Linked DNA regions of Marinoscillum sp. 108. The protein of the gene in region 1 interacts with the protein of each later gene in a pairwise test. Links are inferred from orthologs where the notes say so. Each region holds a gene or a part of one and is shown on either strand. Other genes may lie near its edges.

What was found.
Region 2: the proteins of rho (region 1) and nusG interact in binary tests that used the Escherichia coli proteins (3 or more experiments, as listed by UniProt). The link is inferred for Marinoscillum sp. 108 from one-to-one orthologs.

Annotation. Positions count from the first base shown.
Region 1 is NZ_LR734808.1:2,740,254-2,743,651, forward strand. Bases 1-2,903 are described here. They hold rho (transcription termination factor Rho), read left to right. Parts: upstream 1-563; coding sequence 564-2,243; downstream 2,244-2,903. Other genes in these bases: serS (serine--tRNA ligase), read right to left, coding at 1-314; GV030_RS11005 (DUF2911 domain-containing protein), read left to right, coding at 2,413-2,903. Outside these bases: more of GV030_RS11005, read left to right, coding at 2,904-3,398. UniProt on the Escherichia coli protein: Facilitates transcription termination by a mechanism that involves Rho binding to the nascent RNA, activation of Rho's RNA-dependent ATPase activity, and release of the mRNA from the DNA template.
Region 2 is NZ_LR734817.1:657,192-664,412, reverse strand. What follows is about bases 3,937-6,842. They hold nusG (transcription termination/antitermination protein NusG), read left to right. Parts: upstream 3,937-5,063; coding sequence 5,064-5,621; downstream 5,622-6,842. Other genes in these bases: rplJ (50S ribosomal protein L10), read left to right, coding at 6,783-6,842; rplA (50S ribosomal protein L1), read left to right, coding at 6,078-6,776; rplK (50S ribosomal protein L11), read left to right, coding at 5,626-6,069; secE (preprotein translocase subunit SecE), read left to right, coding at 4,869-5,060; tuf (elongation factor Tu), read left to right, coding at 3,937-4,672. Outside these bases: gmk (guanylate kinase), read left to right, coding at 1-487; nadD (nicotinate (nicotinamide) nucleotide adenylyltransferase), read left to right, coding at 484-1,056; frr (ribosome recycling factor), read right to left, coding at 1,065-1,625; pyrH (UMP kinase), read right to left, coding at 1,630-2,334; GV030_RS20445 (biotin/lipoyl-containing protein), read right to left, coding at 2,410-2,991; more of tuf, read left to right, coding at 3,485-3,936; more of rplJ, read left to right, coding at 6,843-7,221. UniProt on the Escherichia coli protein: Part of the processive rRNA transcription and antitermination complex (rrnTAC). The complex forms an RNA-chaperone ring around the RNA exit tunnel of RNA polymerase (RNAP).

The DNA.
Region 1 (3,398 bases):
AGTTTGTCCAGTAGTTGGTTTTCGATGGCACTGAGTACCTCACTCAGCTGCTTGCTTTCTTCTTTGAGTTGGCCGGTTTCTGCCTTGGCAGCATCAGCCTCTTCTTTTTTGCCTTCCTTATAAAGCTGTCCGATTTTCTTGGCCAGAAGATTAGAATTGGCCAGAATGTCATCAAGGGATTGCTGGGTTTTCTTGCGCTCGTCATCCAGCTGAATGAGCTCATTGAGCTGCTCCTCGGCATTCTGAATGCCCCGTTTTTTCAGTCCATTGACGAAATTCTCAAAATTTTCCTTTACTGCAGTTACTTGTAACATCGGTGCTTGATTTTTGAAGTGGCAAATTTAAAAGGCATTGTGCCAATAAAAGGAAAAGCATCCATTATTTATTAACAGCCCCATCACCAGAATTATATGCGTATATTTGTGAAATATTCACCGTTAGCATATACTTGTGGTGCAATTCAAGTGGTCTCCACTTAATTTTTATCCATTTCGATATTTATTTCAAAAAAATTCCGCGCGTTTCTATGCAGCGGATCCAGTTATTAAACCCACAACTTATTTATGTACACTTTAGACGATTTGAGTGTAAGGCTCCTTTCTGAACTAAGAGAGATAGCCGAAAATCTAGGCGTGAAAAACGCCAAAAAAACTGCTAAAAAAGACCTTATTTACGAAATTCTTGACAAACAGGCCACTTTGCCTGATAGTGAAATCCAAAAGATCAAGAAAGAAGAAAAAAAGCCGGAAAGCAAACCTGAGAGCAAACCCGAAAGCAAATCTGAAAGCCGGCCTCCAAGACCCGCTAACAAAAAGCGCGAGAATGTAAAGGAAAACAAGCCCACAGAGAAGGCCGAGGCAAAAAGCCCGGAAGATCTACTGAAATCATTGGACATAGAGATAGAAACTGAGTCATCAGCAGAAGCTCCAGCGGCCAAAGGGGGAGAAGCCAAAGAGCAAAAGCCAAGAGAAGGAAAATCAGAAGGGCACAATAAGCCCAATAAGCGAAGAGAAAACGAGCGATCTGAGGACCGACCCAAGTCTGAGGACCGTGAGTCTAAAGAAAGAAAAGAGCCTCGCAACGAGCACAAAGGCAGAAAGGCACAGTTCAACGAAGACATCAAGGAATTTGACGGTGTGATCGAAAATGAAGGGGTACTTGAGATCATGCAGGATGGCTATGGCTTCCTACGGTCAAGTGACTATCATTATCTGGCCAGCCCGGATGATATCTACGTATCGCCATCTCAGATCAAATTATTTGGTCTGAAAACCGGAGATACCGTGAAAGGACAGATCAGACCACCAAAAGATGGTGAGAAGTATTTTGCCCTGCTGAGAGTATCCAGTGTCAATGGAAAAACCACTGAAGAAATCAGGGATAGAATTGCTTTCGAATACCTGACACCTTTGTTCCCAGAGGAAAAACTTAACCTGTGTACCAAGGCAGACAATTACTCCACCCGTATTTTGGACCTTTTCGCACCGATAGGAAAAGGACAAAGGGGGATGATCGTGGCTCAGCCAAAAACAGGTAAAACTGTACTGTTGAAGCAAATAGCGAATGCGATCGCTGAAAATCATCCTGAAGTTTACCTGATGATTCTCCTGATCGATGAGCGTCCTGAAGAAGTAACAGACATGGCACGTTCGGTAAAGGCAGAGGTGATTGCTTCTACTTTTGATGAGCAGGCAGATAAGCATGTAAAAGTATCGAGCATCGTGCTGGAGAAAGCCAAAAGAATGGTGGAATGCGGACATGATGTAGTGATCCTGTTGGATTCTATTACCAGACTGGCTCGGGCATACAACACCGTGGTACCATCTTCAGGTAAAATTCTTTCTGGTGGTGTGGATGCCAACGCATTGCACAAGCCTAAGAGATTTTTCGGAGCAGCAAGAAACGTGGAGAACGGTGGTTCATTGACCATCATCGCTACAGCACTGATCGAAACCGGATCTAAAATGGACGAAGTGATCTTTGAGGAATTCAAAGGTACTGGTAACATGGAACTCCAGTTGGATAGAAAACTTTCCAACAAGCGGGTATACCCTGCCATCGACGTACCGGCATCTGGTACCAGACGTGAGGATCTCCTCATGGATGCTGAAGAGCTTAAACGTGTATGGATCCTTCGTAAGTTCATGTCTGACATGAATAGCAACGAAGCAATGGAATTCCTACTCAGCAAGATGAAAGGAACCAGAAACAACGACGAGTTTCTGATTTCCATGAATGGCTAATCAGCCCTTCGTATTTAAAAAAAAACTAGCCAAAGGATTTCCTCCTTTGGCTTTTTTCTTGCCCTTTAAAGTGTTCAATGACCGATTACATAAAATGCCGCTTATCAAATAGTGTTCGTGGGTACTTGGCTTGTTTCGTATCTATAAACAACCAAACCTTTGCAACATCATGAATAAGCTAATCAATCAACAATTACTTTTCTTGAGTTTGTCATTGCTGCTGGTGGGAGGAGCTGCAGCTCAGCTGACTACACCCAGGCCTAGCCCTGCGGCAGAGCTTAACCAAACCATCGCGCTTACTACCATCACTGTGAACTATTCGCGACCATCAGTGATCAGGGGAAACAACGACCGTACAGGTCAGATATGGGGTTCACAGGTGCCCTGGGGACTTGCTCCCAATGCTTTCGGCAACCAGAAGCCTATGCCCTGGCGGGCCGGAGCCAATGAAAATACGACTATTTCGTTCTCCACACCAGTGCTCATAGAGGGAGAGCAGCTTGGGGCTGGCACCTACGGGCTGCACATGATCCCGGAAGAAAGCGGCACAGTGACCATCATCTTTTCGAAAAACACATCCTCGTGGGGAAGTTTCTGGTATGAGCAGACAGAAGATGCGCTGAGAGTGAAGGTTCAGATGAAGGAAGCACCATTCACCAATGTTTTGACCTATCAGTTTACAGAGGTAGGACTCACCTCCGGCACGTTGGCGCTGATGTGGGAAAAGAAGCAGATTCCCATCAAGCTTGCGGTGAGTCAGGAGACCATTTTGGCCAAATTCAGAGATGATCTGAGGGGAGTGCAGGGATTTGGCTGGCAAGGGCCACTTTCTGCAGCAAATTATTGTCTTCAGAACAACATTAACCATGAAGAGGCCGTTAAATGGGCTGATCAGGCAATCGCCGCAAACAGAACCGGGCAAACACTCGGAATGAAAGCAGCCTTACTTTTTCAGAAGGGAGATATCGAAGCAGGGGTAAAAACTGCTGATGAGGCTAAGGAGATTGCCACAATGAATGAATTGAACACCCTGGGTTATCAGCTGGCTGGCGCCAATCAGTACGAGAAAGCCGAGGAGTTTTTTAAGCTAAATATTAAAAGAAATCCAAAAGTGGCCAATGGCTACGATAGTCTGGGTGAGTGCTATGTGGCGAT
Region 2 (7,221 bases), on another replicon or contig:
TCCCAATTTGAAATTTTCGATTTCCGCGACTACACGTGCCAAAAGGGCTGGTATGGAAGAAGACGGAAAGGATTATTATTTCCTTTCGCAGGCAGACTTTCGCAAGAAGCTTGAGGCAGGAGAGCTGTATGAGTGGCAGGAGGTGTACCCCGGGGTATTCTACGGTACGCTCAAAGCTGAGGTGGAGCGTCTTTGGTCAGAAGGTTATCATGTGATTTTTGATGTGGATGTCATTGGAGGGGTGAACCTGAAGGAAGCACTTGGAGACAGGGCACTCTCTGTTTTCGTAAATGCTGAAAGTGTGGATGTGCTTCGCGAGCGTCTGGAGAAGAGACAAACAGAAACCAAAGAATCGTTGGAGCGTAGGGTCGGCAAAGCAGAGGCTGAAATGCAATACGCTGAGAAATTCGATTATGAGCTGATCAATAGAGATTTGAAGACCGCTTTCAGGGAAGCTGAGCAGGTTGTAAATGATTTCCTCAAATGAAAGTTGGACTCTTTTTCGGATCTTTCAATCCTATCCATGTTGGGCATTTGATTATTGCCAATGTGGCTCATCAGTCTACAGAGCTGGATCAGGTATGGTTTATCGTATCGCCGCAAAATCCATTCAAAAAAAATAAGAACCTCCTACACGAGTTTGACCGATATGATTTGGTACAGGCCGCCATTGAGGATGACTACCATTTCAGGGCGAGTGATGTGGAGTTTCAGATGCCCAGGCCCAGCTACACAGTGGACACCTTGGCCGTATTGACTGAAAAGCATCCCGATCATAGCTTTACCCTGATTATCGGGGAGGATAACCTGGGCTCGTTCACCAAGTGGAAGAATCATCAGGTAATTTTGGATCACTATGGGCTGATTGTTTACCCCAGGCCCAATGCTCAGAAATCAGATTTGACGGAGCACTCAAATGTGCGGTTGATAGAAGCGCCGGAGATGGACATATCGGCTACCCTTATCAGGAAAATGATAAGAGCAAACCGATCTATCAAATATTTGGTGCCTGCACGTGTGGAAGAAATGATTCAGGCACGTAAACTGTTTATTTGACCGTCAATTTAGAGGGTCATTATATCCTTCTCCTTCAGCTCCAGTAGGTCATCCAGCTTTTTGGTGTGGAGATCTGTGATCTTCTGCACTTCCTCTTCAGCTCCTTTTATGGCATCTTCAGAGGCTCCGTCTTTTAAGAGCTTCTTGAGCGAATCCATTACCTCTTTGCGCACATTTCGCACACTGATTTTGCCGTTTTCAGTCTCTGATTTGGCTTGCTTCACCAATGAGATTCTGCGCTCTTCGGTAAGGGGTGGTATGTTGATCCTGATTAATTCACCGTCATTCTGAGGGTTGAAACCAAGGTTAGAATTGATGATGGCTTTTTCTATTTCAGGGATCATCTTCTTTTCCCAGGGCTTTATGCTCAAAGTTCTGGCATCCGGTGTGGTCACTGAGGCTACTTGCTGTAGCGGAGTGCTTGCTCCGTAATATTCCACAGTGATTCCATCCAGCATGTTAGGCATGGCCTTACCAGCTCTTATTTTGGCCAGTTCGGAGTTGCAGTGGCTCACTGCTTTGTCCATCATTTCTTGTGAGTGATCTAAATAAAAGTCGATTTCCTCCATTGTGTTAATTGATTAAAGTACCCACCTCTTTTCCATCTATGATATCAAATAGATTTCCAGGCTTATTCATGTCAAATACGATAATTGGGAGATTGTTTTCCATGCAAAGGGTAAAAGCCGTCATGTCCATGATGCTCAGTCCTTTTTCGTAGGCCTCCTGAAAAGACACGTGAGTGTATTTGGTCGCGGTAGGATCTTTCTCAGGGTCAGCCGTGTAGACTCCATCTACTCGTGTGCCCTTTAGCACCACGTCAGCTTCAGTTTCGATGGCCCGCAGACTGGCAGTAGAGTCCGTGGTGAAGTATGGGTTACCTATACCAGCACCGAAGATGACAATCCTATTTTTCTCCAAATGCCGAATCGCTCTTCGTCGGATGAAAGGCTCACATACCTGTTCCATTTTCAGTCCTGACATCAGTCGGGTGTACATTCCGTGCTTTTCCAGCGTACTTTGCAGCGCCATGGCGTTGATGACAGTGGCCAGCATACCCATGTAGTCTCCCTGTACCCTGTCTATTCCTGACTTCTCTCCATCCACTCCTCTGAAGATGTTTCCTCCTCCAATCACTATGGCCAGTTCAAGGCCTTTTTCATGGACTCGTTTGATTTCCATAGCATATTGTTCCAGTCTGTTGGGGTCTATGCCATGTTGATTTTCTCCCATGAGGGCTTCGCCGCTAAGTTTGAGGAGTATCCTTTTATATTTCATGCAGGGCTATATAATTGTTTGTTGATTAAAATTTCACAAAAGTATAAAGATTACCATATCAAGCGCCCATGATCCTTAAAAAGATACCAGAACTTGATTTTTTTCCACGTTTTGACCTTTTCCAATGTGTATTTTCTGAATCGTGGCATTCACAGGAGATTTAATGATGTTCTCCATTTTCATGGCTTCCAGGATTAGAATGGTATCTCCTTCCTGAATCTCCTGACCCTCAGACACCGCTATATCGATGATGGTGCCTGGCATTGGAGCATTGATTTCATTGATTACCTCGTTGGTGATCACGTCCATTCCCAGGTCTTCCAGGATTTGGGCAATGTGATCTTTGGTGCTTACGCTGAATTCCTCTCCATTAATATTTAAGGTCAAGGTGCTGTCATGTGACTCCACTACCGAGATCTGATAGACGTGTTGATTTTGGTAAAGGAGAAATTCATTAGAAGACTTCTTGTGTAGGCTATAAGATGTTTCTTCGCCATTGATGAATGCCCCCCCTTCACGTTCCGCAATTTGAAACTCATTGCGCCCATTTACTTCTACTTTTAGTTTCATATCGGTCATATCATTTTCCAGGCCACTATAATAATGAAAATCAATGAACCTGGGCTGCGAAAAAGGGCCTCGGAAGGTTAAAAACATGCTTTGAAAAAATGATTCCAGATTTAACGGTAAAAATTTGATTAAAATAAAAAAGCGTATAATTTTGCATTCCCTTTTTCAAGGAGAACCGAAAAAGGGGAGTACTTTGATAGAGTATAAATGTTAGTTGGGGGGATACCAAAGCGGCCAACTGGGACGGACTGTAAATCCGTTGACTTATGTCTTCGAAGGTTCGAATCCTTCTCCCCCCACAAAATGTTAAAAAGCGGGTGTAGCTCAGTTGGTAGAGCGACAGCCTTCCAAGCTGTAGGTCGCCGGTTCGAACCTGGTCACCCGCTCGAATTATCAACCTTTTGAAATTCCCAAAGCCGATGTAGCTCAGGGGTAGAGTGCTTCCTTGGTAAGGAAGAGGTCACGGGTTCAAATCCCGTCATTGGCTCTTGTATCCTCAAGGGGAACCATTTGGTTGGTAATATTTGGGATATTTTATTTTGACTTATTTATTTAATATTTAAACCGAGGATTATCAGACATGGCTAAAGCAACCTTTGATCGTTCAAAACCGCACGTTAATATCGGTACTATTGGTCACGTTGACCATGGTAAAACCACATTAACTGCTGCTATTTCTTCTGTACTTGCCTCAAAAGGCCTTGCAGAAATGAAAGACTTTTCTTCAATTGACAATGCACCTGAAGAAAAAGAAAGAGGTATTACTATTAATACTTCACACATTGAGTATCAGACAGAAAAAAGACACTACGCGCACGTGGATTGTCCTGGTCACGCTGACTATGTTAAGAACATGGTTACTGGTGCGGCCCAGATGGACGGAGCTATCATTGTGGTAGCAGCGACTGACGGTCCTATGCCACAGACAAGAGAGCACATCCTTCTTTCTCGTCAGGTAGGTGTTCCTGCTTTGGTTGTTTTCATGAACAAAGTGGATTTGGTTGATGATCCTGAGCTTCTTGAGCTTGTGGAAATGGAAATCAGAGAGCTTCTTTCTGATTATGATTTCCCAGGTGATGACATTCCAGTTATCCAGGGTTCTGCTCTTGGTGCACTTAACGGTGAGCCTAAGTGGGTAGAAAAAGTAGAAGAGCTGATGAATGCAGTGGATGAGTTTATTCCACTTCCTCCTAGAGCAGTTGATAAAGAATTCTTGATGCCTGTAGAGGATGTATTCTCAATCACTGGTCGTGGTACTGTAGCTACTGGTAGAATCGAAAGGGGTGTAATCAACTCTGGAGATCCAGTTGACATCATCGGTATGGGTGCTGAAGGTCTTAAGTCTACCATCACTGGTGTGGAGATGTTCAGAAAGATATTGGACAGAGGTGAAGCTGGCGATAACGTTGGTTTGCTTTTGAGAGGTATTGAGAAGAGCGAAATCAGAAGAGGTATGATTATCTGTAAGCCTGGTTCTGTAACTCCTCACGCTAAGTTTAATGCTGAGGTATACGTTCTTTCTAAAGAAGAAGGTGGTCGTCACACTCCTTTCTTCAACAAATACCGTCCTCAGTTCTACGTTAGAACAACAGACGTAACTGGTGAGATCATGCTTCCTGCAAATGTGGAAATGGTAATGCCAGGTGATAACGTAACCATCGAAGTAAATTTGATCAACCCTATCGCTCTTGAAAAAGGTCTGCGATTTGCGATCAGAGAAGGTGGTAGAACTGTTGGTTCTGGTCAGGTTACTGAGATCCTTGACTAATTGAATTTCAAAACATTGCCATCTGGAAATTAATTTCAGATGGCATTTGTTTATAAATATTGATTCATCTAACTTTGCAGTCCTTTTGGGCTGCATGGTTTTTTTACGGGTGTAGCTCAATTGGTAGAGTAGTGGTCTCCAAAACCATTGGTTGGGGGTTCGAGTCCCTCCTCCCGTGCAATCTTTAAACATAACGATGGATAAGGTAATATCTTTTTTTAAAGAGGCTTACGATGAGTTGCTTCACAAAGTAACCTGGCCTAAATACGCTGATCTGCAAAACAGTAGCATCCTCGTTTTGGTCGCTTCTTTGATTTTCGCTCTGATGATAGGGCTTTTCGACTTTGGATTCGAAAATGCCATGAAATGGTTTTATAACGAATTTTAAGGGATGTCTGAGTTCAAATGGTACGTAGTACGGGCTATTAGTGGCCGTGAGAAGAAGGTAAAGGGTTACCTGGAACAAGAGATCGCTAGGAATGGCATTGAGCAACTGGTAACCCAGGTGCTTATTCCGTCTGAGAAAGTATACGAAATGAGAAATGGAAAGAAGCGTGTACGTGAGCGCAACTTTTTTCCAGGATATATCCTCATACAAGCTGATTTGAGCAATGGCGAGACTCAGCATATTATTACCAATACACCAGATGTTATTGGTTTTCTTGGTGAAGGTTCTACCAGCGCTTCCAAGGATCCTGTCCCACTTCGTCAAAATGAGGTGAACAGAATTTTAGGTAGAGTCGATGAAGCCGAGGAGTACGAAGAGAAACTTGATACACCTTTTATAGTGGGTGAGTCGGTAAAAGTTATGGATGGTCCATTCAGTGGCTTTACCGGTACTGTAGAAGAGGTATTTGAGGATCGAAAGAAGTTAAATGTTACAGTTAAAATTTTTGGAAGAAACACTCCTGTAGAGTTGAATTACATACAGGTAGAAAAACAAGAATAATCTAATGGCTAAAGAGATAACAGGTTATTTGAAACTCCAGGTTAGGGGAGGGGCGGCAAATCCTTCTCCTCCAGTAGGACCAGCACTTGGTTCTAAGGGACTAAATATCATGGAGTTTTGTAAACAGTTCAATGCAAGAACTCAAGATAAGCAGGGTCAATTGCTCCCGGTAGTTGTTGCGATCTATACTGACAAGTCTTTCGATTTTGTAATTAAAACACCTCCAGCTCCAATATTGATTATGGAAGCTGCTAAGTTGAAAAAAGGTTCTGCTGAGCCAAACCGTGCGAAAGTAGGTTCTATCAGCTGGGATCAGGTGAAGGAAATTGCCGAGTTGAAAATGCAGGATTTGAATGCTTTTCAAATTGAAGCAGCGATGCGTCAGGTAGCTGGTACAGCAAGAAGTATGGGAGTAAGAGTTTCTGGTAAAGCGCCTTGGGCTAACTAAATAGTACAATGGGAAAGATTACGAAAAATCAGAAAAAAGCTGCAGAGCTTGTTGACGTAAATAAGGAATACTCTATCGAAGAGGCTGCTCAATTGGTAAAGGATATTACCTTTTCCAAATTCGATGCGTCTGTTGATATTGATATTAGACTGGGTGTAGACCCACGTAAAGCGGACCAGATGGTTCGTGGAGTGGTGGCTCTGCCTAACGGGATTGGCAAAGAAGTGAAGGTGCTAGTGCTTTGTACTCCAGATAAGGAGGAAGAGGCTAAGGCAGCTGGAGCGGACTATGTAGGTCTTGACGACTACATCACCAAAATAGAAGGTGGATGGACTGCGATCGATGTGATCATCACAATGCCAACAGTAATGGCTAAAGTGGGTAAGTTAGGTAGAGTACTCGGACCAAGAGGATTGATGCCTAACCCTAAGTCAGGCACTGTAACCATGGATATTGCTCAGGCGGTAACCGAGGTAAAGGCAGGTAAGATCGACTTCAAAGTTGATAAAACAGGAATTATTCATACAAGCATTGGTAAGATCTCCTTTGATCCAGAGAAGATCATGCAAAATGCAGTAGAGATGATTCAAACTGTGGCGAAGTTGAAACCTTCTTCAGCCAAGGGTACATATTTTAAATCAATCACACTATCCAGTACAATGAGTAAGGGAATAGCTGTTGATAAAAATAGCATAGCTGGACTATAAGACGTTATGACTAGAGAAGAAAAAGCACAAGTGATTGCTGGTTTAACAGAAAAATTTCAGCAAACAGACCACTTCTACATCACTGACACATCAGGACTGACTGTTGAGCAAATCAACAAGTTCAGAGAGATGTGCTTCAAGAAAGGTGTGGAGTACAAGGTTGTGAAAAATACTTTGATCAAGAAAGCTCTTGAAAATCTTGACAATGACTATTCATCATTGGATAGTACACTTAAAGGATTCTCAGGGATCATGTTTGTGAATGAAAACGCAAACATACCTGCCAGAGTCATTAAAGACTTCAAGAAGGAAGATAAAGATCAGAGACCTAAGTTTAAGGCTGCTTCCATAGATTCAGATATTTTCATCGGTGAAGACCAGTTAGAGATTTTGAGTAAGCTCAAGTCTAAACAGGAACTTATTGGTGAGGTTATTTCATTACTTC